DNA from 4 places in the Allocoprococcus similis genome. Region 2 is predicted to be linked to each of the others. Evidence: riboswitches for the same ligand, from Rfam matches in the RefSeq annotation. Region 2 holds a riboswitch; each other region holds the start of a gene.

Region 1 (7,744 bases), on a different contig from region 2:
GAAAATTAAAATTATATTTTTGCAGAACCTCAATGGTATTCTGCGGATTTCCAAGTGTAGGTGTTTTCATCTGTTATTCTCCTGATTATTCATTGCCTGCGTCTTAGATGCCGTACAGATCTCTCGCATTTTTCTCTGTCACAGCAATCACTTCTTCCAGACTCATCTCTTTTAACTCTGCAATTTTCTCAGCCACATACCGGATATAAGAAGACTGATTCCGTTTGCCACGGTACGGCTCCGGTGCCATATACGGGCAGTCTGTCTCCAGCACGATCTTCTCGATCGGGATTGCAGCTGCGACATCTTTTAATTTCTTTGCATTCTTAAATGTGACGACTCCGCCGATTCCAATATAGAATCCCATCTTCACATATTCTTCAGCCATTTCACGCGAATAGGAATAGCAGTGAATAACTCCGCCAAGCCCCTGTGCATAATTTTTCATGATATACATGGTATCTGCGGCAGCTTCCCTGCTGTGGATGATTACTGGTTTTTTTACTTCTCCCGCGAGCTTCAGTTGCCGGATAAACCACTTCTGCTGTACCTCATGCGGTTCATTATCCCAATAATAATCCAGACCGATCTCTCCGACTGCAACCACTTTTTTGTTACGGCAGAGTTCTTTCATATGCTGGATCTTATCTTCGTTAAGTTCTCCAACCTCATCCGGATGCACACCGATTGCAGCATAAACATATGGATACTTTCCGGCAAGTGCCAGAACCTTCTCACAGGATTCATAAGTCGCACTTACATCCACGATTGTTCCGACTCCAAGATCCGACATAGATTTTAAAAGCTCATCCCGGTCCTCGTCAAACTGTTCATCATCATAATGTGCATGTGTATCAAATATCATTTTCCTCGTCTCGCTTTCTTTTTACTGACTGCTCTCAGATGTTCTAAGTATACCACACATTCTTAGCCGCTGAATAGTCACTTTTTTTACTTGCTTATCCGGTTTCTTCTATGTATACTATAGATAGTGCAAATAGATCACATCTGCAAATGTATGGGGAATATATTTCTGAAGATTCTGATCAGATATTATAGGAGGATTTTAAAATGAAAGTATTTGACACTGTAAACAATGTCGAGCTGGAAGCCGACACAAAGAAACTTGTAGACATTATGGTAGAAGGACGTCAGGTTGATGTATACCTGAAAGAAAAGAAGTCTGACGAAGACGGATACATGAGCTGGGATGTAGAGCACTGGTCAGCAATCGACAAAAAGCGTTTCATCCGCTGCTACTCTCTGGAAGGCCGTGTCCTCAGCGAGTCTACCGGACACAACATCTATGACCTTTACAATGAATTCAAACCGGAAGATGCTTTAAAGGTAGAACTCAGCTAATCTCTGCTGTATTCTACATAAGACGGTAATGAAATTCCGGACGGGCAGAACCTTCTGTCCGTCTTTTATTATACAAAAATCTACTCTGATTCTGCACAATGTCTTTTCTGAGATACTTTTTCATTTCCTCTTGTCAAATCCGGCTTGCCGCGCTATAATTCTACTTGTACAAGTTCATATGTACCAGGGAGCTGGAGATTACCGGCTGAGAGGGGATTTATTTGTCCCGACCTGTAACCTGATTTGGATAATGCCAACGGAGGGAATGTATACCATGTATTTGATAGAGATGCCTCCGCATCTCTTATTTTTTTACATGACATATCAGGAACACGAAGATGATGTGTTCAGTGATTACGGACAGCAGGAACTCCACTCAGGTGTGGGGTTTCTTTTTTATTTAAAAGGAAGGAGAACTCTACTATGAAACAAAATAATACAACAAAGAAACTCGCACTTGCCGGTGTTCTCACCGCGCTTGCAATCGTCGGAAGCTTTATCAGCGTACCGGTTGCCGGAAGCAAATGCGCTCCGGTACAGCACATGGTCAACATTCTTGCCGCCGTAACACTTGGTCCTGCATGGGGCGTTGGCATTGCATTCTGTGCAAGTTTACTCCGCAATCTGCTCGGTCTCGGAAGCTTTATGGCTTTTCCGGGAAGCATGGTCGGTGCTTTATGCTGTGGTCTTGTCTACAAAAAATGCCACATCTTAAGTCTTACCTGCCTTGCCGAAGCGATCGGAACCGGATTCCTTGGCGCACTTGCCGCTTATCCGGTTGCTTTGTATCTGATGGGAATTGCGCCGGCAGGACTTTTCGTTTATGTCGTTCCATTCCTTATTTCCACTGTCGCAGGAAGCATCCTTGCTTTCATCCTGATCACAGTTCTGGAAAAAGGCGGCGTTATGTCTCAGATCCGCGAAGCATAATCATCGTTCATTTTTACAGCACTCTGCTGTAAATGAAACCGCGTTACACCGGGGACACCACCTTGTATCGCGTAATAAAAGGCAGAGATTTTCAAATAAAATCCTGTTCATTGCCGGAAATTTTCCGACAAAGGCGTTAGCAATTCTATCATTCCGAACTGGAAGTGTACCCATCAGGCTGTGTCTGGTTTTTTTCGTGTACGCTGTCCGTGTTTTGCTGACGCCAGATTTTTGTGATACTCACAAACCAATAAGAAACGGAGGCAAAACAACATGAGAAATTACACAACCCAGATGGACGCTGCCAGAAAAGGAATTCTGACTCCGGAAATCGAAACCGTAGCAAAAAAGGAACATATGCCTGTTGAAAAGCTGATGCAGCTTGTCGCAGAAGGCAAGGTTGCCATCTGTGCCAACAAGAACCATACCTGCCTTGACCCGGAAGGTGTCGGAAGTATGCTCCGTACCAAGATCAATGTCAACTTAGGCGTTTCCCGCGACTGCAAAGATTATAATATTGAAATGCAGAAAGTTATGAGTGCCGTTAATCTCGGTGCAGAAGCAATTATGGATCTTTCCAGTCACGGTAATACCCAGCCATTCCGTCAGAAGCTGACACACGAGTGCCCGGCTATGATCGGAACTGTACCGGTCTACGACAGTGTCATCCATTATCAGAGAGACCTGGCAACTCTTACTGCACAGGATTTTATTGATGTTGTCCGTCTTCACGCAGAGGATGGCGTTGACTTTGTCACTCTTCACTGTGGAATCACAAGAAAAACCATCGAACAGATCAAAAAGCATAAACGTAAAATGAACATCGTAAGCCGTGGCGGAAGTCTTGTCTTTGCATGGATGTGCATGACCGGAGAAGAGAACCCATTCTATGAGCATTACGATGAAATCCTCGACATCTGCGAAGAATATGATGTTACCATTTCCCTTGGTGATGCCTGTCGTCCGGGATGTCTTGCTGACGCTACTGATGTGTGCCAGATTGAAGAACTCGTCCGCCTCGGAGAACTGACCAAGCGTGCATGGGATCACAATGTACAGGTTATGGTAGAAGGTCCTGGACATGTGCCGCTGGATCAGGTTGCTGCGAACATGAAAGTACAGCAGAGCATCTGCATGGGTGCACCTTTCTATGTACTTGGACCTCTGGTAACAGATATCGCTCCGGGTTATGACCACATCACTGCAGCCATCGGTGGCGCTGTTGCTGCAATGAGCGGAGCCGCATTCCTGTGCTATGTCACACCGGCTGAACACCTTGCACTTCCAAACGTAGATGACACCAAGCAGGGAATCATTGCTTCCAAGATCGCTGCTCACGCAGCTGATATTGCAAAAGGAATCCCACATGCGCGTGATATCGATGACAAGATGGCGGATGCCCGCCGCGTCCTCGACTGGGAAGCACAGTATGCATGTGCTCTCGATCCGGAGACAGCAAAAGCCATCCGTGACAGCCGTAAACCGGAAGATGACCATAGCGATACCTGCAGTATGTGTGGTAAATTCTGTGCGGTCAGAAGTATGAATAAGGCGCTGGCTGGAGAATATATTGATATTCTGTAAACTTAGAACTTTCCCGTGTAGAGCAGAAAATTCTATCACATTTTTGGTGTAAATGAGAAGAGAACTGTATTTTTCAGTTCTTTTCTTTTTGCCCAATTTTTGCTCTGTTTGTTCTATAAAATATAGCACTTTGACAATGGTAAATTTTTTTGTTTGATGTATAATAATTACACAAGAAAAAAGGATATAGCGGGAGGGATTTTTATGAAAAATAAAGTAATGTGGAAAGATGTGGCACTGATCATTTTAACAATTCTTTTAATTTTTTCTATGTGCAGAATACATACGCTGCATCAGTCAAATAAGAAACTCTATTCGCAGACTCTGGAGCTGAACAATCAGCTTGCTACACTCAAGGAAAAGAATGCAGGACTAGAATCAAAACTGAGCAGTGAAGAAAGTATTACAGATTCCGTAAAGACTTCTGATAAAACGACTCACGACACTTCCGATAACACACAGTAATCCCAAAAGAGGAAACAACTACATTATCTGTGGTCGTTTCCTCTTTTTCTGTTACATCACAGCAATCTCTGTGATATATTGATCTCTTATTTTTTTAATCAGGCAGATATTCCCAATCTGCCTCACGACTTGTCTGCTCCGTTTTAATTAACAGATCTCTGCTCCTGCCGGCATCTTCTTCTCCGGTGTCATCAGCGCAAGATTTCCATCTGCATCTTCTGCGCAGAGCAGCATACCTTCTGAAAGCACTCCGGCGAGTTTTGCAGGTTTCAGGTTCACAAGAACCATAACCTTCTTGCCTACCATCTCTTCCGGTGTGTAGTGTGCTTTGATTCCGGATACAATCTGTTTTACCTGGCTTCCGATCTTAACCTGTGAGCAGAGCAGTTTTTTAGATTTCTTCACTGCCTCGCAGGAAATGATCTCACCTACCTGGAACTGCATCTTTTCAAAATCTTCAAAAGTGATCTCCGGTTTTGCTTCGATGTCGATTCCTTCTTCTTCCTCTTCTTTCTCTTCTTTAACTGGTGGATGAAGTTCTGCTACTTTTTTCATAACTTCTTCCAGATCGAGTCTCTGGAACAGGATTTCCGGTTTGTCAGTTACATTTCCGCCACCAAGCTGTGCAAGAATCTTTTCTGATGTTTCCGGCATGAAGGATTCCAGAAGTTTTGCACCTTCGGAAATACTCTGGATCAGATTCCAGAGTACTGTCTCCAGACGGTCCTTTTTACTTTCATCCTTAGCAAGTGCCCAAGGCATTGTCTCATCAATATATTTGTTGCAGCGTTTAAACAGATTGAAGATCTCTGTAATCGCATCTGCCACACGCAGTTCTTCCATTTTTGCTTCTACGAGCTTCGGTGTATTTTCTGTTACAGCTTTCAGATCTGCATCTACTTCTTCTGTCACACCTTTATTTGTCACAGTTCCACCAAAGTATTTATTTGTCATAGAAATAGTACGGTTTACAAGGTTTCCAAGTGTGTTGGCAAGATCTGAATTCAGTCTTTCTACCATCAGTTCCCATGAAATCACACCGTCATTTTCAAATGGCATCTCATGCAGAACGAAGTAACGTACTGCATCGACTCCGAAGAAATCTACCAGCTCATCTGCGTAAAGAACATTTCCTTTGGATTTACTCATTTTTCCATCGCCCTGAAGCAGCCACGGATGTCCGAATACCTGTTTTGGAAGCGGAAGTCCAAGTGCCATCAGGAAGATCGGCCAGTAAATTGTATGGAAACGAATGATATCTTTTCCGATCAGATGAAGGTCTGCCGGCCAGTTCTTGTTGAACAGTTCTTCACTTTCACCGTCACAGTGATATCCGATACCGGTGATATAGTTGGTAAGAGCATCAAGCCATACATAAACAACATGCTTCGGATCAAAGTCTACCGGGATTCCCCATTTGAAAGAAGTTCTGGATACACACAGATCCTGAAGGCCCGGAAGAAGGAAGTTGTTCATCATCTCATTCTTACGTGCTACCGGCTGGATAAATTCCGGATGTGTATTGATATACTCAATCAGTCTGTCTGCATATTTGCTCATCTTGAAGAAGTATGCTTCTTCTTTTGCAGGCTGTACCGGGCGTCCGCAGTCCGGACATTTTCCATCTACAAGCTGGGATTCTGTGAAGAAGGATTCGCATGGAGTACAGTACATTCCTTCGTAGTGTCCTTTGTAAATATCTCCCTGGTCATACAGTTTCTTGAATATCTTCTGTACTTCTTTCTCATGATAATCATCCGTTGTACGGATAAATTTGTCATAAGAAGTGTTCATCAGATCCCAGATTCTCTTAATCTCCCCGGATACGTTATCTACAAATTCCTTTGGTGTAACGCCTGCTTCTTCTGCTTTTAATTCGATCTTCTGTCCATGCTCATCAGTTCCTGTCTGGAAAAATACATCATATCCCTGACTTCTCTTATAACGTGCAATTGCATCTGCCAGCACGATCTCGTATGTGTTACCGATATGTGGCTTACCTGATGTATAGGCAATTGCAGTTGTAATATAATATTTTGGTTTGTCTGCCATGGTTCTTTATCTCCTTTTTCTTTTAATTATTAAGTAAAAGAATGTGCCTTGGCACATTCTGGTGCCTGCGCGGTCGCTTGCGACATCTTCCTTGTGCGCCGCAGTGCGCATCCTCGCGGAGCGTTTTTTATATATTAGAAAAGAGCATTTTCTAATATATAAAAAAACCGCCTTCTATAAAATATAGAAGACGGGATTATTACCGTGTTACCACTTCTCTTCATCCTTCCCTCACAGGAAGAATCTCACCGGGTACAGTCTGCTGCTTTTGGCAGTCCATATCTGCACTCGCCGCTGTAACGGGCGGAACCCATCGCACGCTTGCACAGGAAACTGATTCGTTGCTTCCTTATGTTCACCTACGCTGCTCAGAAGCCATCTTCAATCCTTCTCCAGTCATCCCTCTCAGCCTCTGCGGGACTTCTCTGTAAACATTCAAAAGACCTACTCTCTTCATCATCGCTTTTCTCATATCAAAAAAATCCTATCACAGATATCAGAAACTTGTCAAGGCGTATTTGACACCAGATAGCCTTTTTCCTTCAATACCTGCTCGATCAGATCCAGTGTCTCTTCCGAATCCGCTTCAACTGTGTGATAGTGATAGTTGGAGGTGATATTCTTAAGCGGACTGGACTTTCCACTGTGGATCCCTTCCATGAATTCTTTGACATTTCTCCGCGATGCCACATCAAGAGGTGCTTCCATATGTCCATAAATCCGGTGATTGATCATTACATTTACCACCTTGCCACCCAGATCTACGATCGAACAAAGCTCATCCTCCATCTGTTCATCCGTATGACTGACTTTGAACACTCTCGTTACCGAATGCGGCGCATTCAGAATATATCCCCGGTTGGTCGAAATGATATCATATCCGGCTGCACGGATCAGTGCAATGTCCTGTACAATGACCTGACGGCTTACATCATATACCTTCGCCAGTTCTTTCCCCGGTACCGGAACCTCACTGCTCTTTATTTTGCTGACAATCTCTTCTCTTCGTCTGGAACCTGTCATCCCGATATAACTCTCCTTTTTCTGCAATTCTGCCCTGTATCTGATTCCTTACCTTTCTGTCATCCGGCGTCTTCCCTTTTGCGGAAGCGCTTCTGCATTTTCAGGCTAAGACCAGCTTAAACCGCATGCAGATTCTTCAGTGAAATATCAAGAACAGGAGCAGAATGGGTAAGTGCCCCACTTGATATATAGTCTACTCCAAGAGACGTCAGACGGTCAATATTTTCTTTTGTCACATTTCCGGAACACTCTGTCTCTGCACGTCCGTCAATAATCCGGATTGCCTCCTTCATATCCTCCGGCGACATATTATCCAGCATAATGATAT
Region 2 (7,744 bases):
ATCGCTATTATGGATCAGGGAAAGCTGGTTCAGATTGGAAAGCCGGAAGAGGTATATCTGCATCCGCAGAATGATTTCGCAAGAGATTTTCTTGGAATATCGAACCGGTTTACCGATATCCGGGGAAATACGATATGCTGCAGACCGGAGGAACTGGAATTTGTAGCAGAAGGTTCTGTGAAAGGAATTGTAAGACAGGAAGAATTTCTGGGATTTTACAGGCAGTATTACATTGAAACGATGAACCATGAACATATTATTGTACGGACAGACAGAGATATAAAAGTAGAAGCTGGAAAAGAAGTGCAGCTTCGGGTGAAATAAAGAAAGACACTGTGCAAGGTGACAATATCAGTTTGATGTGCTACCCTGCATAGTGCCTTTTTATTTTGAGGAATGACCGGTCAGACGTGCATCATCCCTGACATCACACAACCTCCTGCAGCACCGGCATTTTTCAGTTCGTGCAGTTGTGCTTCATCAATTTTGATTCCGCCAATGCCATAAACCGGAATCTGCACAGCTTGGCATACATTCTGCAGAAATGGAAGTCCCCGTGGCGGGAGCCCTTTCTTGCAGTCGGTAACATAAATATGTCCTGCTGTGAGATAGGAAGCTCCCAGCTTTTCCGCTTCGACTGCTTCAGAAACAGAATGGATGGAAGTCCCAATAGTATGAAAGCTGGAAACCACTTTCGGATTTTCAAGCAAAAGTGGAAGCGGTAAATGCAGCCTGTCACAGCCGAGCTTTCTCGCAACAGCTGGATAAAAATGCGGAATAAACGGAACTTCGAACTGTTCACAGATTTCTTTCACCTGCCGGGCAAGAGAAAAATATTCCTCTTCCGGCAGATCTTTTTCACGCAGGATCAGAGCTTTCGGATGCAGCTGACAGACACGGGTAATCTGTTCTGTAAAAGGACGGGAACAGAGATGGCGGTTTGTTACGGCAATAAGATCTCTATACATAGATATAATCACTCATAACCGGCTGCATATTGTTGGAAAGAAGTGCCTGATAAACCTCATCTACGGAACGTCCGTCAGAAATCTCGAACTGGTCATCTCCCTTATCCTCAATATCATCCACATGGCTTCCGATTCCGGTGCTGACTCCGGCAGAAATCTTGGTTGCAGCAATCTGTGTCAGATTGTCTCTTACACGAGCACATTCTCTGGTAGATACCGTAATGCTTGCAAATGGCATGAACAGACGGTAAGCACAGACTACCTGGAGAAGCTGTGGCTCATGGACATCCATCGGATTGATCCGGTCGTTGTTGATGATCGGGCGAAGTCTAGGACAGGAGAATGCGATTTCAGCATGCGGGTATTTTCTCTGGAGAAGATAAGCATGGTATCCGGTTGCAAAAGCATCTTTTCTGAAATCGTCCAGACCAAGTAGGGCGCCAAAGCCGACACCACGCATTCCGCCCATCAGTGCACGTTCCTGTGCATTAACACGATAAGGGAAGATCCGCTTATGACCGGCAAGATGCAGAGTTTCGTATTTATCGGAATTATAGGTTTCCTGGAAAACGGTTACATAGTCTGCACCACATTCATGAAGATATGCATACTCATCTGAGTTAACCGGATAAATTTCCAGACCGATGACTTTGAAATATTTTCTTGCGATCTTGCAGGCATTTCCAATATATTCGACAGTAGATTTATTACGGCTTTCACCGGTCAGGATCAGGATTTCCTGAAGTCCTGTCTTGGCAATTGCAGCCATCTCTTTTTCAATCTCTTCGTCATTTAACTGGGCACGGTTGATCTTGTTGTGGCAGTTGAAACCACAGTAAATGCAGTAGTTTTCACAGTAGTTGGCAATGTAGATCGGTGTGAACATATAAACGCTGTTGCCAAAATGCTTACGCGTCTCTTCCTGGGCAGCCTGTGCAATCTCCTCCAGAAGCGGAAGAGCAGCAGGAGAAAGAAGAGCAGCAAAATCTTCCGGTGTACGGATGTCGTGTGCAAGAGCACGCTTTACATCTGCTTCCGTATATTTGTCATAATCATAAGCATTCATGGCGCCCACTACCTGATCCATTACGTCAGAACCAATATCCTCCATACCCGGAAGATAGGTCATATGATCGATCCGGTTCTTTTTCTGGTCCTCCAGAATTTCCTCACTTAAAATACTTTCGTTGATATGTGATTTTTCCATTTTGACTGCCTCCTAATCCTCTAAGAATCCTGTCAGAGGTGAGGATGCACTTGCGCCTCTTTCAATGGTGCGTCCCAGTCCGGAAAGATAAGCGCTGCGTCCGGCTTCAATGGCTTTCTTGAAAGCTTCTGCCATGGCAGGAACATCTCCTGCAGTTGCGATAGCAGTATTTGCCATAACAGCGGAAGCTCCCATTTCCATGGCTTCACAAGCCTGGGAAGGACGACCGATTCCGGCATCAACGATAATCGGCAGATCGATCTCATCAATCAGGATCTGGATGAAATCCTTTGTGCTGAGTCCTTTATTGGAACCGATTGGGGAGCCGAGCGGCATAATGCAGGCAGCTCCGGCATCGGCAAGTGCTCTTGCAGCATTCAGATCCGGGTACATATACGGCATGACAACAAAGCCTTCTTTTGCAAGGATTTCTGTTGCTTTGATGGTTTCGTAGTTGTCCGGAAGCAGGTATTTGGAATCATGAACGACTTCAATCTTTACAAAGTCACCACATCCGACTTCACGGGAAAGTCTGGCGATACGGACTGCTTCCTCAGCATTACGTGCACCGGATGTATTTGGGAGCAGGGTTACATTGTCCGGAATATAGTCCAGGATATTTGCAAGACCGCCTTCATTTGCACGACGCAGGGCAAGTGTGATGATCTGAGCTTCTGCTTTTTCGATACAGGCTTTTACAAGATCCAGAGAAAATTTACCGGATCCGAGGATAAAACGGGAAGTGAATTCATGACCTCCCAGGATAAACTTATCTTCATTTGTACTCATAATAAAGTTCCTTCTTTCTTATGTTTTTAAATTTCTTCTTCACCGAGGATCAGCCGTGTGATCATGTTGGCTTCATGTGCGGCACAGATGGCAACACGCGGTGCCATCAGTCCATGACCGTAAGTTGGTGCTGTCATGCCATCACCACACAGATAAAAGTTTTTCATGATCCGTTTTGTGATAATAGTATTGCTGCTTCCATAGCCGGCCATTCCGGTTGCGGATACGAGCTTTTTCTCTGGGCAATGTTCCAGAATTCCATTGACCAGCATTGCTTTGGCTTCCGGATTATCAAAAGCTTCGCAGACAATTGTGGCATCTGCAAATAATTCCTGCAGATTATCGTCCGTAACTTTTACACAGTCTGTGCGGATATCCAGATACGGATTGATCTTCAGAAGCAGGGATTTCAGGGCATCGGTCTTGTACATTCCGATATGCTCCATGAAATATTGCTGGCGGTTCAGATTGGTAATGTCAACTACGTCAAAATCAATCAGGTGAAGATGACCAACACCGATCCGTGCAAGCGCATAAGCAACATTAGAGCCAAGGCCGCCAAGCCCTGCAATCGCTACATTTCCTGCCGAGAGAAGCTTCTGCGTCTCCGGGGAATGTCGCTCGTCAAGGGCGGTGTAGATTTCTTCTTTTGTAAGTGTATGATGCATGATTTTTTAGCCTCCTCCTACGAAACTTACAACTTCCAGACGGTCCCCGTCTTTGAGCATGGTGTCAGAATAGCTGTATTTTGGTAAAATATCACCATTCATTTCAACGGCGATCCGTTTAATCTGATAATTGTTCTGTTCCAGATAATCCGCAACACTAAGCGGCCCGGTCAGAGTAACTTCTTTACCATTAACTGTAATCATGGAAAAACCTCCTTTCAAAACGGAAAAGTTCTTAAAAATGCAAAAAGAGTCCACAAAGAATTACACCCGTGGTGGTGTACCCCTTCATGAACTCTCGCCCAATCTCAACTTTACCTTATTCATTTTCGTGTAAACCCTGGTTGAATGTAGAATTTCATATTATTTTAGGAAATCCTGTTTCTCAAATACCATCAGAGTATGCTGATGGTATTTGACGCCGCATATCAAAAAAAGAGAGATACCAATGTATCTCCCGTTATCATCAAAATATACGTTCCTACGTTGGCATTATCCAAATCAGGTATATGGGTCGAAGTTCTGAACTTCCTCTCAGCCTGTCAAACAAGCTCCCCGTTTCATTTACGAAGTTCAGTATAGTTCGGTTGAGGAAAAATGTCAATATCAATATAAAAATATATCCGGGCATATTACAGGAGTGCTTTTACAGAACGGTCATATGTTTTTGTAACACGGAGCATGGAAAAATGCACAAAAAAACAGAGTATACTCTAAAAAATCATGTGAACGTGCCGAAATTGCACAAAGTCCATTGACAAATGAACTTTAAAGAGTTAAAACACCACTATAATAATTTAATAAAATTTTTATTTATCTTATTAAAACTTAATTATTTTAACTGGAAGAGAAAGAGAGGGATTAGTATGAATACATTAGTTATCGTATTGATCGCAGCAGTACTTCTTAGCTGTGCATATGTATTCTACGGCCGCTGGCTCGCTAATAAGTGGGGAATCGATCCAAAAGCAGAGACTCCGGCAAAGAAATTTGAAGATGGAAAGGATTATGTTCCGACAGACGGATGGACCGTATTCAGCCATCAGTTTTCGTCAATTGCAGGTGCAGGTCCTGTTACCGGTGCAATTCAGGCGGCAGTATTTGGATGGGTTCCGGTATTCCTGTGGATCATCGTTGGAGGTATCTTCTTCGGTGCTGTTACAGACTTCGGTGCACTGTATGCCAGTGTAAAGAACGAAGGAAAGTCTATGGGACTTCTGATCGAAAAATATATCGGTAAATTCGGACGAAAAGTATTCCTGCTTTTCTGCTGGCTGTTTACACTTCTTGTAATCGCAGCATTTGCAGATATGGTTGCAGGTACATTTAACGCTTACACAGAAGTAGACGGTGTCGTAAAACTTGCAGATGCAGCAAAGACAAACGGAGCTGCAGGAACCATTTCCCTGCTGTTTATCGTATTTGCCATGATCTTCGGTCTGGTACAGAAAAAGTTCCGGTTCCACGGATGGAAAGAAACAGTTGTCGGTCTTATCTTTACTGTAGCTGCTCTTGGTCTTGGTATGTTGGCACCGATCACAGCAACAAAAGATACATGGACATACATCACATTTGTATATATCTTCTTTACAGCAGTACTTCCGATGTGGATCTTAAAACAGCCGCGTGATACCATGACAACTTATATGTTCATCGGTATGATCGCCGGAGCTGCACTGGGACTTCTGGTTGCACATCCAACCATGAACCTTCCGGTATTTACAGGTTTCCACAACGATACACTGGGAGATATGTTCCCGATCCTGTTCGTTACCGTAGCATGTGGTGCTGTATCTGGTTTCCACAGCCTTGTTTCATCAGGTACATCATCTAAGACTGTATCCAATGAAAAGGATATGCTGAAGGTCGGATACGGAGCAATGGTTCTGGAAAGTCTTCTTGCAATCATCGCACTTTGCGTAGCAGGTGCAGCTGCAGCGGCAGACGGAACACCGGCAGCCGGAACACCATTCCAGGTATTCTCAAGCGGTGTCGCAGGATTTTTCGAGATGTTCGGAATCCCGGTTTATATTGCACAGTGCTTCATGACCATGTGTGTATCTGCACTTGCACTTACCAGTCTGGATGCCGTTTCTCGTATCGGACGTATGAGTTTCCAGGAACTCTTCAGCGTAGATGATATGGAACATGCAGAAGGATGGAGAAAACTCCTTTGCAATACATATTTCTCAACAATCGTGACTCTGTTATGTGCTTACGTTCTGACACGTATCGGATATGCAAATATCTGGCCACTGTTCGGATCAGCCAACCAGTTACTTTCCGCACTGGTACTTGTAACACTTTGTGTATTCATGAAGGTAACAGGAAGAAACAACAAGATGCTGTTTGCACCGCTGATTATCATGCTTTGTGTAACAGGAACCGCACTGGTAGAGAGAACCATCGGACTTGTAAAAGCATATGCAGCAGGTTCCGCTACTTTCCTTGTAGAAGGACTTCAGCTGATCATCGCAATCCTGCTGATGGCACTCGGACTTGTTATTGTGATCAATTCTCTGAAGGCTTACTTTGGAGCTAAGAAAGAGTCTGAAGCTTAGGATTTATAAAATATGACGAAAAGGGATGGCTTGTCGAAATGACGGGCTGTCTCTTTTTTTATGAAAATATATACCGCAGTTTTGAAAATGTGGTATGATTTGGGTAGATTTTGTAAAACAGGGGTTTATCTGCAAGTGGCAGAGAATTGGTCCTGCAGCAGACAAAGAAGATCCAGGTAAATCTGGAGACTGGATTTGATGCCCGTGGAAATAAAGGATGAAATGGCGGTTAATGTAATATGGAAAAAAAGGATTATGGAGATAAAAAGACGGAGTTGCTGGTGAAAGTCGCAAGAATGTATTACGAGGACAGCATGAGCCAGGAGGAGATCGCGAGCGAAATTGCCTGTTCCAGACCGTATGTATCCAGACTTCTGACGGATGCAAAAGAGATGGGAATCGTCCAGTTCAAGGTTGTGCCTCCAAAGGGGTATGAACTGGAGATGGAGAGAAGACTCCGGGAAAAGGGTAGCCTTGAGAAGGTTATCATTGTGCCGAAAAAAAGTAATCTTCCAAAGCTGACAGCGGTGGCAAAGGCGGCGGCAGAATATCTGGAATCGGTTGTGGAAAATGGAGATATAATTGGATATTCGTGGGGGAATACGGTATATTCTGTGTCGAATTTCCTGAGCCAGAAAGAAGATCTATCAGATGTGACAGTTGTGCAGTTGTGTGGTGGAGTCAGCAATTTACAGAATAATATCTATTCAACAGAAATTGCGAAAAATTTTGCAAAGGCGTGGGATGCGAAGCCGTATGCAATGATGTGTCCGGCTCTGGTAGACAGAAAAGAGATAAAGGACGTTTTCGTCAGTGATTCCAATGTAAAGAAGGTGCTGGAATATGGAGATGAAGCCAATACACTCCTGATCACCATGGGAGCCTATGGCGTGCAGAATGCAGTATGCCGGGCAGGATATCTGAAAGAAGAAGAGATGCAGGAGCTGATCGTGAAAGGCGCAGTCGGGGACATTTGCGATCATTTGATCAATGACCAGGGAGAACTTTGCGATGAAGCGTTGGATGAACGGACGGTTTCGGTTCCACTGGCAGAGCTGAAAAAGAAGAAACGGAGGATTGGAGTTGCTTCAGGACAGAGTAAAGTAGAATGTATTTGTGGGGCGATCAGAGGGAAGATTATCAACGTTCTGATCACAGACGAAGATACGGCAGGAAAAGTCATTGAAAGATTAGAATAGCCATTGACAGGGTGGAATCCATGTGCTAATATCAAGGCATGAACAAAAGTTACTGAGCGATTAACAAATGTAACCATAAGAAAAGGAGATATGATCATGGATAAAAAAGAAATCGCAAAATATTTAGATGACACTCTTTTAAAGGCAGATGCAACACCGGAACAGATTGTAAAGATCTGCGAAGAAGCTAAGACATATGGATGCGCATCTGTTTGTGTAAACTCAGGATATGTACCGCTTGTTTCAAAGGAACTTGCAGGATCAGAAGTAAAGACATGCTGCGTAATCGGATTCCCTCTTGGAGCATGCACATCAGAAGCAAAGGCAGCAGAGACAACAGACAGTATTGAAA
Region 3 (7,744 bases), on a different contig from region 2:
ACCGGTCTCCTCATGTTCGAAAATTTTTTATATTGACATTTACAATAATCATTCATAATTCCTTCTCAAAAACACATTTGTTCTTAAACAGAAATCATTCGCACTCATTTTTTTACATTTATGCAAATTTTATTATCAATTTCCCAATTCCAGATAACCTTTTGTATAAATTGATTTTTCCCCTGTTATTTTGCACAATTATATTTTTCAAAGCTTTTTTCTTTTGTTTTTTTTGCGAATATACAAATTCCCAGCCTCTTGGTATTATAATATCAGCTTGAAGATAACAACTAGATAAGAATTCCTCGGTGGGGCGGCATCTTAGTCAGTCACAATTGCCCCACTTGATTAGGAATCAAAACCAAATAAGACGTTTTCAGTATTTTGATACTTTTTATTTTCATTTCTCCTTTAATGAAATTACAGAAAAAAGAGTTTACGACATTTCCCCCGATCATATGTCGTAAGCTCTTTTTTCATTCTGCCCAACTCTTTTTCCCATATATAGATGTTGTTGGCAAAAGGTATTTTGACCCCTTTGATACCAGATTGCTACGTGCTTTGCACTCTCGCAATCTTCTAACTAAATTCTCCAAAACTTCTTTCTTATAAAATTTTACCACATTCCCAGGCATCATCATTCATTTTTCCACCTCTATTCTGTAGATCGCTACATATTCTGTCAAAAGAAAATGGAAATGTCAACACGGCATTTCCATTTTCTTTCAAAGCTATTTTTCTGTCTTTATACATTTTCTTGCAAGAATACAGATCACGATGGTAATGACCATATCCGGGAGTGTATTTCCAAGCGGAATATCCACATTCATCAGAATACGATAAAGTATAAAACCGATCACCCAGATCACACCATTCATGACATCCAGAGATACTCCCAGGCTGTCCTTTCTCTTCAGAATATAGAAATCCGCAATCTGGATTGCGATCATCGGCGCGAATACAGAACCGATCAGGTACAGGAAATCGGTAATGTTGTCCATCGGATAAACGATCGCTCCGATCATTCCGATCACAGTGACAACAATTGCTGCATATTTCCCATTGATTTTTGAAAATACTGACTCTGATGAAATTCCTGCTGAGTAAGCATCCAGAAAAGTCGTCGTAACGGTAGAAAATACAATGATCAGAAGTCCTGCTATTCCAAGTCCGGCCTTCACCATGATATTTGCAATATCAGACTCTCCTGTGTAAATCGCGGCGTTCATACCGATCACATACATCCAACAGCTGACAACTCCATAAACAACGGCACTGACTGCGGTTGCTTTTACCGGTTCTTTTGCTTCTCTTGTATAGTCACTGATCAGTGGCAGCCAGGAAAGTGGCATGGCAACGGAAAGCTCTACCGCTGCACCAAACGTCATGGCATCTCCACCTGCGCCTGCTACCGATCCATCACCAAAGATCACTTTGCTGAGTACCAGTGTCAGGATAAATAAAGCAGCCATTGCAACCGTGTTGATCTTGCCAAGATTTGTGATTCCGATCACAATCCATAAGATGATCAGTGCACCGATCACCAGACACCATACCCATCTGCCGGTATGAAGAACACCATTTGCTGCAAGTGCCCCATCATAAATCATAATCGCTGTCCAGCCAACCAGCTGCAGCACATTCAGGAAGGAGAAGAAGACTCCTCCTTTCTCGCCAAAACTCATTTTTACTGTTTCCATTGCACTTCGTCTGGTCTTTCCACCAATTACTCCGGCAAGGAAAAGCATCGTGCATCCTATGATATGACCAATAATAATCGCCAGAACTCCTTTTCCGAATCCAAGAGGCGCAAAATAAGTACCGGTCAGGATCTCTGCAAGGGACACGCCTGCCCCAAACCAGATCAGTCCATTTTCAAAGATAGAGGTTCCCTTTTCATTCATACTTCTATTCCTCCACTTTGCTTTCTGTATATTCATTTTTAATTGCAAATCCATGATTCATCGGACCACTGCCTTTACCAAGATCCAGCATTGCTGCAAGTGCTCCGGAAATGTATTTCTTCGCACGTTCTACTGACTCATCCAGATCATATCCTTTTGCAAGATTTGATGCGATCGCACTGGATAAAGTACATCCTGTTCCGTGCGTATTCGGATTGTCGATCCGCTCTCCGTAGAACCACTTATATCCACCGTCTCTCCACAGCAGATCATTGGCATCATTCAGCTGATGCCCTCCCTTACAAAGAACTGCACAGTGATATTGGGTGCCGATCTCTTCTGCTGCTTTTATCATATCCGCCTGCGACTGGATTTTCATACCTGCAAGCACTTCTGCTTCCGGGATATTCGGAGTCAGAACGGTTGCCATCGGAAGCAGGCGGCTCTTCAGCGCATCAATCGCTTCCTCGCTGATCAGTCTTGCTCCACTTGTTGCTACCATAACCGGATCAACTACAATATTTTTCGCATCATATTCTTTTAATTTGTCTGCGATCTTTGTGATCAGACCACTTGAAGATACCATTCCAATCTTCACTGCATCCGGGTAAATATCCGTGAAAATATTATCCAGCTGTTCTCCCAGGAATTCCGGCGTTGCCTCCATAATTCCTGTAACTCCGGTTGTATTCTGTGCAGTAAGAGCCGTAATTGCGCTCATAGCATAGACTCCGTTACTGATCATTGTTTTGATATCTGCCTGGATACCTGCTCCTCCGCTTGAATCGCTTCCTGCAATTGTAAGTGCTGTTCTCATTTGACTCTCTTCCTCTCTTTTTCCATAATTCTGAATATTTTGTATAAAAAGAATGTGCCTTGGCACATTCTCACGCCGAGCACAGTTGCCTGCGACATGCTTCATCTTCGTGCAAGTACGCATCTCCGGCACGTAGTGCCTTTTTTTCACAGGAAGTTCCTTCATAATTTCCTATGAAAAAAAAGAAACACCTGCCATGCACAAGTGTCTCTTAAAAAATCAATATGACTTCCTACGACGGCATGATCCGTATCAGGTAAAAAGGGTCGAAGCTCTTTTGCTTCCTCTCAGCCTGTCTTTCACCGACTCCCCCGTCTTTATTATTCTGTCTCTCCAAATGTTGTCTGCTTTGTAACTCCTGTTAGACTCTCTCTGGTTCTGGATAAGCCTCTCCAAAAGTCTCAACAGTCACTTTTTTCATCTTCTGTTCTTCCAGCGGTCTGTCACTGTAGTCTGTTGCCGTCTCAGCAATTTTATTTACAACATCCATACCTTCTGTAACTTTACCAAAAGCTGCATATGCACCGTCAAGATGTGGTGAAGTCTTATGCATGATGAAAAACTGTGATCCTGCTGAATCCGGATGCATTGCACGCGCCATCGAAAGAACGCCCGGTTCATGCTTCAGATCATTTGCAAAACCGTTCTGCTTAAATTCTCCTTTGATACTGTATCCAGGGCCACCCATTCCGGTTCCATCCGGGCATCCACCCTGGATCATGAATCCACTGATGACACGGTGGAAGATCAGTCCATCATAGAATCCCTTATTTACAAGAGATACAAAGTTATTCACTGTATTCGGTGCGATTTCCGGATATAATTCCGCTTTGATCACATCGCCATTTGCCATTTCAAATGTTACTATTGGATTTGCCATTTTATACAATCTCCTTTTCATTGATTTCTCTACCTATTGTAACGGAACTTTTCCCGTCCGTAAATAGTTTTTAGAAAGTCTTTATACATTTTCCAGACGATATCCGATCATACCGCCCTTTTCTTTTTCTCCGGTATTCCAAAGTTCTTCCAGGTTCAGCCAGGTTTCTTCCCCATAGGTCGCAACCCGGATCCAGAATCCGTCCTCTTTTTCTTCATAACCGATCACCAGAAACCAGTGCCAGATAAAATCCTCAAACTTCTCTTTATTCTTGTGCCGGAGCATCAGATACGGGATCGGTATCTCCTTTCCGATCTGCTGTCTGACAAACTGCTTTGCCTCCGTCACCGTATGCTCCCCGGAAAATTCTTTCATTTCCGCAGAAACACAAACTCCACCATCTTTCTGCTTATCCTTCAGATATTTGCGGAATCCGTCCGTATACAGATATAATTTGTTAACTCCATTGATCCGCGGTCTCAGATAAGGCTTCATGATCTGGCTGTATTTTTTATATTCCTCTTTATTCAACTTCCATGTATCAAACGGATACAGGCTTTTCATCCCAAATTTTCTTGCAAAATAGATACAGCTGTCGCATGCAGTTGCCGCAGCGCAGCCACCCACATGCATGACCACATTGGTAAACCAGTCCTGATTTCCGCCAAATTCACCGTCTATTGTAAAATATTCCAGTTCCTTTTTCATGCCAGTCCTTCCTTTCTGTCCTTCTGCCAAACCTTCCTGCCAGTGAATCTTCGGCTATTTTTCTTTCTCTTCCGGCTTCAGTGTCGATAAGAAAACTGCAACCAGAATGATCACACCACCAAGGCACTCCCGGAAGCTTGGAACTTCTTTCAAAAAGAGAAATGCACTCAGAGTTCCGTATACCGGCTCCAGTCCGGACAGAATCCCCGCTGTCCTTACCTTGACCGTCCGAAGCCCACCGATAAATAAAGAATGTGCAACCGCAGTGAAAATAATTCCCAGCATCATCAGAACACCCGCATCTGCCAGTGTGATCACCGGCTTTAACACAAAAAGTGTCGGAATCAGAACGATCGTCGCTGTTCCCTGTTCATAAAGGGACACCAATGTCGCCGGGTATTTACAGGAAAAACGCCGGTTCATCAGTGAAAGCACTGCATAAGTAAACGCGCTCAAAAGTCCCCACAGAACTCCCTGTGTGATCTGATTGTCCATCTGAAATGCCGGTACGATAAAGAAAACTCCGACCAGCATCATCAGTGTACAAAATACATCTGATTTTTTCAGTTTTTCATGAAACAGATATGGCTCCAGAAAAATTACAAATACTGGAAATGTAGATACCGTAAGCGTCCCGACAGCAACAGTCGAACTCTGAATCGACTGCATATAACTGCTCCAGTGTACCGCAAGAACCATTCCGGCTCCGATCATCCAAAAATAATCACTTTTCTCCTCCAGGCGAATTTTCTGCTTCTTAAAACGCAGAAAAAGCCAGAGGAAAATGGATGAAAAAAACACTCTTCCAAGTACAATGATCACCGCCGGCAGATCTACCAGCTTTGCAAAAAGCCCTACAAAGCCAAACAATGCAACAGCAATATGTACTGAAATTAACCCTTTCCCCTGACTCTCTTTCATATAAAAATCCTTTCTTTATGCCTTCTTTTTCGGTAATGACAGGATTGTAACTGCTCCGATGATCCCCACAAAGCCAAACAGATCCATCCATGAAAATGCACCTCCCATGAACAGGATTGAAATAACCGTTGCGGTCAGCGGTTCTATCGATGCAAAAAGACTTGCTTTTGTTCCTCCGATCAGCCGGACACCTTCCATGTAGCATCCAAAAGACAGCACGGTTCCAATGATAATCACGACTCCCACACACAGCACGGTCTGCCAGTCCCAGATAATTCCCTGTATCGTCCACGGTCTGACAACCGGAAGTAATAAAATTCCACTCACTAGCATCGCCCAGCCAACAATCTCAAAGGTTCCATACTCGTTCATCAGCTCTCCCGGAAGCAGATTGTAGAAGACGGTTGCCACTGCTGAAAGAAGTCCCAGAACCAGCGTTATTTTTGAAATACTGAGTTCTGTCAGATTCCCGTGAGTAGCAAGAAGCACGGTTCCTGCAAACGCCAGAAATAATGCAGTAAGCTCGGTACAGTTCGGCATTTTCCGATTACGGATGGCAAGATATATCATGATCATAACCGGCGCTGTATACTGAAGTACCGTCGCAATACCGGCATTGGAATCGTCCACCGCCATATAGTATGTCATCTGGCATGCAGCAATTCCGATCACGCCATAAAGGATCATCCGAATCGCATGTCTTTTATTTTTCCATACTCTCCAGGTATCCTTTCCCTGCTTTCTGTATACAGCCGTAAGCAGGATAATTCCTACAATAATAAGTCTTACATTTACCAGCCACTGTGCTGTCATTCCTCTGTATACAAAAGAATATTTTCCAAACACTCCTGCCAGTCCCCAAAATATTCCACCCATAATGGTAAGTGCAGTTCCTCTTAAGTTCTCACGGCGGTCAAACTTCTCCGTAAGTTCTGTTTTCCCCATTTGTAATTTCCTCTCAAATCAACTCTTCAAAATTAGACTCTGACACGTTTCCCTGCATCTGGCTCTTACCTATTGCAATGACTATCCAGCCCAAAGTTGTCTACATGCCGGAAACTTCTATTTTTAATCTATTCTGCCTCGTTTACCCGGAAATGTTCCATCAAAACTGGCATATACTCTTTACTATATTCTCCAAGAGAATAGTTTCCCCTGTTCAGACACCAGTCCGATACCAATGCCCGCTCACAAAGTGAATAATATTTTGTAATTTCCTGAATACTCTTCTCTCTGCTGATCTGGTTGCGCACATGTCCTTCTTCAATAATCCGGCTGATCAGTTTATAATAAGTACGGTTCTGATCCAGAAGATTACGGTCTCCCTTTGCGATCAGCTGTGTCGAATACAAAGATGATAACAATGCGACATCAATTTTCTGCTCCATAAATGAATGCGAACGGTAATTGAGATACATCAGTTTATCAAAACTGTTCATTTCCGGATCCAGTTCCTCTTCAAGCTTTGCATAATTCTCATCCAGAATAGTTGATAATGTATCAAGCAGAGAATCTTTACTGCTGAAATAATAATAGAACGATCCTTTTGATGTCTCAGAAAGACGGATGATATCATCTACTGTCGTATCATCATATCCTTTTTCATAGAACAATTCCCATGCGGCATCTACGATCCGCCGCTTTACATTCTGTTTTGCTGCCATCTATCTACCTCCTGTGGTATCATGTTCCTCATAGACCGCTTACAGCTATTCGACATCTGCGGTCGTCGCTTGCGGCATTCTTCCTCTTCGCACGAATGCGCATCCCCGACACGCAGTGTCTTTTATTTCACAGGAAGTTCCTTCGAATTTTCCTATGAATAAAAGAAGGACCGGCTGCGTCATACGCCCCGGTCCTTCTCAGGTTTACGTGGACATGTTTTTCCCCGTAAACAAGTATATCGTATCTACATTCCTTTTGCAACATCAACACAGGCCTTCATTGCATCAATGATCGCACTTCTGAATCCGTGTTCTTCCAATACACCTACGGCTTCAATCGTTGTTCCTGCCGGTGAGCATACCATGTCTTTGAGTTCTCCCGGATGCTTTCCTGTTTCAAGAACCATCTTCGCACTTCCAAGAACTGCCTGTGCTGCAAATTTGTATGCCTGTGCTCTCGGCATTCCCTCTGCAACAGCGGCATCTGCCATTGCTTCGATAAACATAAATACATATGCCGGTGAACTTCCGCTTACTGCAACAACTGCATCCATCATATGCTCTGTCACAACTTCTACTTTGCCAAATGCAGAAAGGATCTTGCATGCATAATCAAGTTCTTCTTTTGTTACATACTCATTCGGCGTGGCAGCTGTCATACCTTCTCCAACCATAGCCGGAGTGTTCGGCATTGTACGAACAATCTTAACATCTTTTCCAAACTGTTCGGCAAGCCATGCAAGTGTCTTTCCTGGTGCGATCGTGATAATAAGTTGTTCCGGTCTTACCAGATCTTTTACTTCCTGAATGACATCTGCATAAAACTGTGGTTTTACAGAAAAAATAACAA
Region 4 (7,744 bases), on a different contig from region 2:
TCTTCTAAAATTCCCTCGTCCTCATAATACTCTGGATATTCCAAATATATTTCATGTTCTCTTTCTTCTCGTTCTTCGTCAGCTTGTGCTAAGTCCATATATTTTCCAATAAGGAATTGAAGATATTGACTATACCCAAGAGAACTAACTAAATAAGTAATTCGTTCATAGTCTTTCAATGTCATTTCTTTTTTTCCAGTTAAAAGGTCATGGTCGTAAGAAGAACAAACTTCTAAAAATTCCTGTTCCTGCGTTTCTGCTTTTTTCATTGTTCATACGGAATTTTCCATAAGGTAAGAGGTCAGCAGAAGTAGAAGCGATACCCTCAATATCGGTACGAATTATCTTTACCACTTCATTTTTCTTGTATAACTTGCCCTCAACCAATACCGCATTATCATTTAAGGAAATGATGTCAAAGGCAGTATCTTTCAAAGTAGCACTTCCTTGTGGCTTTGTATCGCCCGTTTCTAAATCTCGTTTCTGAATTTTGACACCGCCACGGATAACCTTGTCTGATACGGAAAACTGGTTACTTCCAGTAAGTACGGCAAGGTCGCCGTCCTCTGTAATTTGTGTAAGGTATAAGCCCTTAATCTGTTCGGACTTATCGCCAGCCTGCATATATGCACCGTCCAGCAAGTAACCGTTTGGAGCTTTTGTTTCTTCTACGGTTAGTGTTCCAAGTGGAAGAACTGCCTTGCCGTCCTGCATATAGAAACTGTCGCCAGATACTTTGTATGTGTCCGCTAATTTTGTAACATAATGGATTGTACCGTCGCTGTCTGTTTCGGCGATTGTCTTTGTAACCCATGTTCTTGTAGCTTCGGCAGGGAGATTGTCTTTATTGTAGAAGCCAGTATAATACTTCCATGTAAATTCCGCACCTGCTAAAGAAGCGTTCCCCTGCGGATTGTCTTTCTGTGTTTCCATATCAATCTTGAAGAGTTCAATCAAAGTGTCTGTTACCTTTGGTGTATCTGATACGTTCAAGGTCGCTGTCTTTCCAGCTTCAACCTTTAAGGAATATATATTTGTATCAACCTTATATCCTGCTGGTGCGGATAATTCCTTGATATAGACTGTGTCAGCCTTTACCTCTACGACATCTGTATTTCCGTTTTCATCAGTCGTAAGGGTGGCAAGCTGTTTCGTGCAGTCCTTATCAGCAAAGACACCGTATGTCGCACCAGCGATAGAGTAATTCCCGTTACCGTCTGTAATGCTGGTATTACTGGAAGTCTTTTGAAGTTTCGCATTTCCAACATTGAGTTTCGCCCAGAATTGTCCCAATTCCTGCCCCTCGCCAGAGTAGATATAACCGCCACATTCATAGCGTCCTTTATTCTCTTTGACAAAGGCTCTTGCACCAGAGAAAACTTCGTCCTGCGTAGCTTTTGGAATTTCATCATAAGAAGCTCGCACGTTGTCGCACTGCCAGCCAAGATGTACGCTCAATCTCTGCCAGACCACACATTGTTCCAACAGATAGACTTGCTTGTAGTTCAATTCCTTGTGAGTTTCGCCATACTGTTTGACATACTCTAAGGATAACGCCACATCTGAAATCTGGTCGGCACTCATACGTGAGCTTGCGTCAGCTCTGGTCTTGTAACCATTCTTAAAATCTGTATTGATGTCGATACAATAGGCAGTTTCGCCCTCGACTTTCATATAGCCCTCATTGAATGTCGAACCGATAGAACCGTCATTCATTACTTTTTCAATGATACCGACACGCTCTGCACTTTCCGTCCAGTATTGCTTACTTTCTGCATGGACGGGTGTAGTCGGTAAAGCAGTAACGACAGTTGCAAGAGCTAAGAAGCCCGTACACAATCGTTTTAACATCTTTTTCATAAAATCTAATGCTCCTTTCATTTTGGGTATAAAAATAGACGCTCATTTCTGAACGTCTACATTATTGAAAGGCTTGTCCTCTCACACATATTCTATTTTAATAGGTACAACAGTTGCCTTTCTCCTTGTATTTTCGTTGTTTTCATCACTTGCGTTATCTACAACCTCCATGTGGTGGGGAAGAAATCTCTAATAGATATTCCACATTGGCCCGAACATTATGAAGTTCTTTCATATCATTTTTGGCCTGCTTATAGGCAGAATAGGCTTTCCGTTTTTGTTCCAGAAGATCGGTGTATTCCTCTCGGAGAGATTTGACAGAGGGGAGCTTTTTGATTCCCAGTTCGTCAAAATGATTCTTCGCTGTCTGGTGCAGTAAGATTTCCGCCTCATGTGCAACACGGAATTAAAAGGCTGAGCGCCAGCGGAAAAGATACCTCCTGTCTACGCATTTAGGGCGTTAAAAGTCCACGGAAATCAAGGGTTTTTCCGCATGGCCGGCAGGCAGGTGGATAAAGTTATCCTGTTCCCCGCAAAACGGGGTTCTAAATGCGGGAAAAAGGACAAAAAAGAAGCGCCAGATGCAGAGGCTTTGATACCTCTGCGCCCGGCGCTTTTTCAGCCTATTAGCTGATCTACATAGGTAATTAGAGGGTGCAGATGTTTCAGGCGAAACATCTCAAATAACTTATCTGGATTTACCCATTGAACATCCACAACTTCTGTTTCCTGTAAACGCATTTCTTCAATCTTTATATCCTTATGAAATAGCCAAACATCGTAAAAATCCTGCACATTTTCCCGTCTGCTCTGATAAATCAATTTTTCACTTCCGGGAGTAAGCAGTATTCCTAATTCTTCTTTTACCTCTCGGATTGCTCCTTGTAAACTGGTTTCCCCGGAAAGTACAGAACCACCCGTACATTCCCAATAAAGAGGGTATTGCTTTTTCGGATGCCGCTGTGATAAAAGATACTGCCCCTGCTGGTTGACGATCCATACACTCACAGATAAATGATACAGCCCTTTGGGTATGATTTCTCCACGGCACACTGTTATTCCAGACTTTTCCCGTTTTGCATTATATAAATCCCATTTTTCCATTTTCATACCTCTTTGTGTGGGATCGGTGCTTGCCGAAAATCAAGTAAGTAAATATCCGCAATCCTTTCTATTTCTGTACGCTGATCTGCGGAATACTTATCATAAATCCCGCCTGCTAACATACGGGCTGCCTTTGCGCTTTTAATTGCTGGAAGCACATCATCAAACACAATACAGTGTTCAGGTGCAACCCCTAATTTTCTTGCGGCCAATTCAAAGACATCCGAATATTCTTTTCCCCGCTGAACCTCATCTGTTGAACATAGAGCGTCAAATAATTCTAAAATAGAATTGTTCTTTAAGCATGGAATATAGAGCTTTTCCGGCAACCCCGTAGCAACTGCAAGTTTTATTCCATGTTCTTTTAAGCGCAGAAGATAATCAAGGGCATGGGGCAGCAGACCGACATGGTTACTGTATTCCTCGACCGCCATATTATTCCATTCCTCAATAATTCCCTCTACCGTTTCCTGCAATCCAAAAAGATCAATGGTATATTGTGCGGCTTCCTCAAAACTCCTTGCACATATTTCAGTTACATAATTTTCCGGGACAGGAAGATTTCTCTTTTTCAAAAACTGAATATCTATATGCTCCCATACATCCATTGAATCCAGAATTGTTCCATCTAAATCAAAGATTGCCGCATTAAAATCCATGTTTCTTTTCCTTTCCGCAAAATAAATCTTTCAGTTCCGCAGCAGCAGCTTTTATATCGGACTGCGCTATGATGGCAGATACAACAGCCAGCCCGTCAATTCCCATGGGCTTGAAACGCCCTGTATTTCCTTTATTGATACCGCCAATAACAACGATCGGCAAAGAAACGGCTGTGCGGATTTTCTGTAATTCCTCCATTGATACAGAATCAGCGTCGGTTTTAGTTCCAGTAGGGAACATTGCGCCAACTCCCAAATAATCTGCACCATCCTGTTGTGCCTGTATTGCTTCTGCAATGGAAGATGCAGATACTCCCAACAGCATATTTTCCCCAATTACTTTGCGGACGGCAGCCGCAGGTAAATCATGCTGTCCAATATGTACCCCCGTAGCCTGCACAGCCATTGCAATATCTATCCGGTCGTTTATGATAAGGGGAATATGGTATTTATCCGTAACCTGTTTCACGGCAACAGCCTGATTGTAAAATTCTAATGAGGACAATTCTTTTTCTCGGAGTTGTATCATTGTGCAGCCTCCTAAAATTGCCTGTTCTACCGCTTCTGTCAGGCTATCGCAGCTCATTAGTTGACGATCAGTAACAAGATAAAGTGTATAATCAAAGTTCATTTTGCACCTGCCTATTCTTTAGATAAACCATGCTGATACAATTCGTAGAAATGGTGCGTTGGGCCACAGCCTTTTCCAATCGCAAGAGAGTGTTCGATTGCCATTGTGACATAAGCCTTTGCAGATTCGACTGCAAGCGGAACACTTTTTCCCTTTGCAAGCTGGGAAGCGATTGCAGAAGAAAAGGTACAGCCTGTCCCATGAGTATTTTTCGTATCAATGCGGGATGTTTCAAAATGGTAGAAATTTTCTCCATTAAATAGGACATCAACAGCATTTCCTATATGATGTCCACCCTTGACAACAATCGCCTTACAACCCATGGCATATATTTTTCTTGCGGCAGCCTCCATATCTGAAACTGTGGAAATCTGCATATCTGCTATTTTCTCTGCCTCTGGAATATTCGGAGTAAGTACATCGGCCAGTGGAATTACTGTGTCTATCAAGGTGGAAACCGCCGTAGGATTCATCAATGGGCAGCCATTTTTGGCATACATAACCGGGTCGATTACGACATTTTGGGGCTTATATTGTAATAGTTTCTTTGCCACCGCTTTCATACATTCTGGTGTAGAAAGCATACCGATTTTTACTGCGTCCACTTCAATATCTTCAAATACGGCGTCAATCTGTTTTTCAATCATATCCGGGGTAATATCTTGGATGTCGATAACACGGCTGGTGTTCTCTGCAACAACAGAAACAATAACACTCATTCCAAATACACCGTGAGCAGAAAAAGTTTTCAAATCAGCCTGAATACCTGCACCTCCGCTGCAATCTGATCCGGCAATGGACAATACTTTTTTCATTTTGCATTTTCCTCCATTCTCTCGTTCCGATAGGCCATCTTCCAAAAAGCAAGCTCTAACAAACTTGCTTTTTCAAAAATATCAGCCAGATACTTTTTATTTGCTACTGATAACCCGGCACATTTATGCTCTGCAAAAGCAGACCATTCTTTGCAGCTTTCTGCATATTGTTCATCCGCATAATCTTTGATAAAGTCCCAATATCTTGACTGTCTGCTTGTAGGAACAGCCGCCAATTTGCGGAATATATAGCTGTAACTTAGCATACAGGGAAGAACCGCCATTAAAATTTCTTCATTCTTTCCATGTGACGCAATCTCAAACATGAAATCAATGTAATTTTGATTTTCAGGCAGAGGAGCGATCAGTTCAATATCATTATCCGTCATGCAAAATTGCTTTAGATAATCCAGACGCACTTCTGATTCCGTATCATTTACAAAATTCAGCATGGAATAGTAAAGCTGAATTTCTCTTAATGTATCAGCATGAAAAATTGCCTTGCCGTATATACGGGCATAGTTTTTCAGATAGATACTATCCTGAATCATATATCTCTTGAACTTTTCAAGAGGTAGCTTTCCAGTTTGCACTTCCTGCACAAATGGGGTAGCTGCACATTCTTCCCAAATGGGGATGTTGCGGGTTAAAATGTCTTTCATAAATGCCATGTTTGTTCCTCCTAAAATAAAAAAATAGAGCCTCTAAAACAATTAGAAGCTCTTTCAGACGCAATACGAGCGTAAGAAATTGCTTCCCTACGCCGGTATTAGCCGACAGGTCCAGAGGTCAGGTCTTACCTTTTTCAACTTGTTCAGTTCCCTCGCAAACACATATCATATCTTATTCAATTAAAAAGGACATTCCCAAAACAGAGAATGTCCAAAAAATACGAATCTGTATTCTTTAGCTCCCTGCGTTGGTATTAGCCAACAGGTTCAAAGGGTCAGGTTTTAACCTTCTCAACTACAAGGTAGTCCCCCTGCTTGAGTATTATTATAGTTAAGAAGTCCCGGAAAGTCAAGGTCTATAGAATTCAAGTTAGCAAACCTTATTGACGGGATTTTTCTGTGCTGCGCTGCGCGGGAGTTTGACAGTTGAATATCAAGAAAAGTACTTGCAGGTCTTATAAAACCTGCATTTTTTATGTCAATTTTTATGTTTTATATGCTGTTATTTTATGTTATTGTGTGTTATAATAAGCATTGGAGGGGTGCTTATGAATCTACATATAACAAAATCCAAAAATGCAGAATCCTTTTATATTGCAAAATCTTATACCAAAGCCAATGGCAAAACATCCTCTGTCATTGTCCGTAAACTCGGCACTTTGAACCAGCTCATTGTCGAACATGGGCCAACCAGGGACGACGTTCTTGCATGGGCAAAAAATGAAGTTAAGCTTGAAACCGAAAAATATAAAAAAGATCAGCAGACAAAAGCTGTCCAGATAACCTTCCATTCTGATCATAAGTTAGATTATGGCCAGCAGGTTCTCTACCGTGGCGGTTATCTTTTCCCACAGACTTTTTATTACCGCCTCAAGCTTGATAAGATCTGCCGGAAACTCCGCGATAAATATAAATTTAAGTATGATATCAACGCGATCCTATCTGATCTCATCTATGCCAGGATCTTAGAACCTGCCAGTAAACGGTCTTCCTATAAAACAGCTTCTGAATTTCTGGAAAAACCATCCTACCAGCTGCATGACATCTACCGGGCACTCGACGTTCTTGGAAATGAATGTGATTTTATCCAGTCGGAAGTTTATAAAAACAGTCATCTTCTCGGAAAGCGAAACGATGCTATCCTGTATTATGACTGTACAAACTATTTCTTTGAGATTGAGCAGGAAGATGGGGACAGAAAATACGGCAAAGGCAAAGAACACCGTCCTAACCCGATCATCCAGATGGGGATGTTTATGGACGGTGATGGGATACCTCTTGCTTTTTCACTTTTCCCCGGAAACGCAAATGAACAGACTTCCCTGAAACCGCTGGAAGGAAAAGTCCTCCAGGACTTTGGCTGTACAAAATTTATTTACTGCAGTGATGCCGGACTTGGTTCCGAAGCCATCAAAAAGATAAACCATGTCGGTGAACGTGCTTTTATTGTCACCCAGTCCATTAAAAAGCTGAATAAAGATGATAAAAAATGGGCTCTGGACAAGACCGGCTTCAAACGCGTATCAGATGATATGCCTGTTGAACTTTCAGAAATCCCGGAAGACGATAACGGATTGTATTATAAGGATGAGCCTTATACACCCCACACGCTGCACCAGCGTCTGATCGTAACCTATTCGCCTAAATTTGCAAGATATCAAAAAACAATACGTGATCTTCAGGTTGAACGTGCCAAAAAAATGCTGCAGTCAGGAAACATAAAAAAAGAACGGAGAAATCCAAACGATCCGGCACGTTTCATAGGAAAGACAGCCGTAACGGAAGACGGTGAAGCCGCAGACATCCGCCATTATCTGGACACAGACAAAATCGAAGATGAAGCACTTTATGATGGAATGTATGCAGTTACTACTGATCTGTTGGATGATGATGTAAAAGACATCCTAAAAGTCAGTGAAGGGCGTTGGGAAATTGAAGAATGTTTCCGCATCATGAAAACGGATTTTGAAGCAAGACCTGTATTTGTCCATGCTGACGCACGCA

Evidence for each region. Region 2 has a riboswitch for thiamine pyrophosphate ahead of thiS (sulfur carrier protein ThiS). Riboswitches for the same ligand answer to the same signal wherever they lie in the genome.
Region 1: another riboswitch for thiamine pyrophosphate. It lies ahead of thiW (energy coupling factor transporter S component ThiW); the one in region 2 lies ahead of thiS (sulfur carrier protein ThiS).
Region 3: another riboswitch for thiamine pyrophosphate. It lies ahead of thiD (bifunctional hydroxymethylpyrimidine kinase/phosphomethylpyrimidine kinase); the one in region 2 lies ahead of thiS (sulfur carrier protein ThiS).
Region 4: another riboswitch for thiamine pyrophosphate. It lies ahead of ACYQ5K_RS08260 (TenA family protein); the one in region 2 lies ahead of thiS (sulfur carrier protein ThiS).

Annotation. Positions count from the first base shown of each region.
Region 1 is NZ_BAAHSG010000018.1:44,878-52,621, forward strand. Features, by position in the region: gene rsmA (16S rRNA (adenine(1518)-N(6)/adenine(1519)-N(6))-dimethyltransferase RsmA) at 1-70, opposite strand, end outside; gene ACYQ5K_RS09465 (TatD family hydrolase) at 104-865, opposite strand; gene ACYQ5K_RS09470 (hypothetical protein) at 1,072-1,362, shown strand; TPP riboswitch at 1,537-1,644, shown strand; gene thiW (energy coupling factor transporter S component ThiW) at 1,786-2,292, shown strand; gene thiC (phosphomethylpyrimidine synthase ThiC) at 2,566-3,876, shown strand; gene ACYQ5K_RS09485 (hypothetical protein) at 4,081-4,341, shown strand; gene metG (methionine--tRNA ligase) at 4,489-6,393, opposite strand; gene ACYQ5K_RS09495 (transcription repressor NadR) at 6,901-7,416, opposite strand; gene nadC (carboxylating nicotinate-nucleotide diphosphorylase) at 7,533-7,744, opposite strand, start outside.
Region 2 is NZ_BAAHSG010000003.1:7,648-15,391, reverse strand. Features, by position in the region: gene ACYQ5K_RS01265 (ABC transporter ATP-binding protein) at 1-324, shown strand, start outside; gene ACYQ5K_RS01260 (thiamine phosphate synthase) at 405-968, opposite strand; gene thiH (2-iminoacetate synthase ThiH) at 961-2,175, opposite strand; gene ACYQ5K_RS01250 (thiazole synthase) at 2,188-2,964, opposite strand; gene thiF (sulfur carrier protein ThiS adenylyltransferase ThiF) at 2,991-3,632, opposite strand; gene thiS (sulfur carrier protein ThiS) at 3,639-3,836, opposite strand; TPP riboswitch at 4,094-4,198, opposite strand; gene ACYQ5K_RS01235 (carbon starvation CstA family protein) at 4,499-6,193, shown strand; gene ACYQ5K_RS01230 (sugar-binding transcriptional regulator) at 6,433-7,392, shown strand; gene deoC (deoxyribose-phosphate aldolase) at 7,489-7,744, shown strand, end outside.
Region 3 is NZ_BAAHSG010000038.1:1,781-9,524, reverse strand. Features, by position in the region: gene cytX (putative hydroxymethylpyrimidine transporter CytX) at 732-1,904, opposite strand; gene thiD (bifunctional hydroxymethylpyrimidine kinase/phosphomethylpyrimidine kinase) at 1,909-2,721, opposite strand; TPP riboswitch at 2,934-3,044, opposite strand; gene ACYQ5K_RS13655 (peptidylprolyl isomerase) at 3,083-3,601, opposite strand; gene ACYQ5K_RS13650 (hypothetical protein) at 3,683-4,309, opposite strand; gene ACYQ5K_RS13645 (DMT family transporter) at 4,364-5,230, opposite strand; gene ACYQ5K_RS13640 (DMT family transporter) at 5,246-6,175, opposite strand; gene ACYQ5K_RS13635 (TetR/AcrR family transcriptional regulator) at 6,304-6,894, opposite strand; gene proC (pyrroline-5-carboxylate reductase) at 7,140-7,744, opposite strand, start outside.
Region 4 is NZ_BAAHSG010000016.1:114,206-121,949, reverse strand. Features, by position in the region: gene ACYQ5K_RS08290 (hypothetical protein) at 1-269, opposite strand, end outside; partial or broken gene ACYQ5K_RS08285 (SrtB-anchored collagen-binding adhesin) at 274-1,860, opposite strand; gene ACYQ5K_RS08280 (NUDIX hydrolase) at 2,479-2,964, opposite strand; gene ACYQ5K_RS08275 (HAD family hydrolase) at 2,967-3,623, opposite strand; gene thiE (thiamine phosphate synthase) at 3,613-4,254, opposite strand; gene thiD (bifunctional hydroxymethylpyrimidine kinase/phosphomethylpyrimidine kinase) at 4,266-5,069, opposite strand; gene ACYQ5K_RS08260 (TenA family protein) at 5,066-5,740, opposite strand; TPP riboswitch at 5,964-6,063, opposite strand; gene ACYQ5K_RS08255 (IS1634 family transposase) at 6,289-7,744, shown strand, end outside.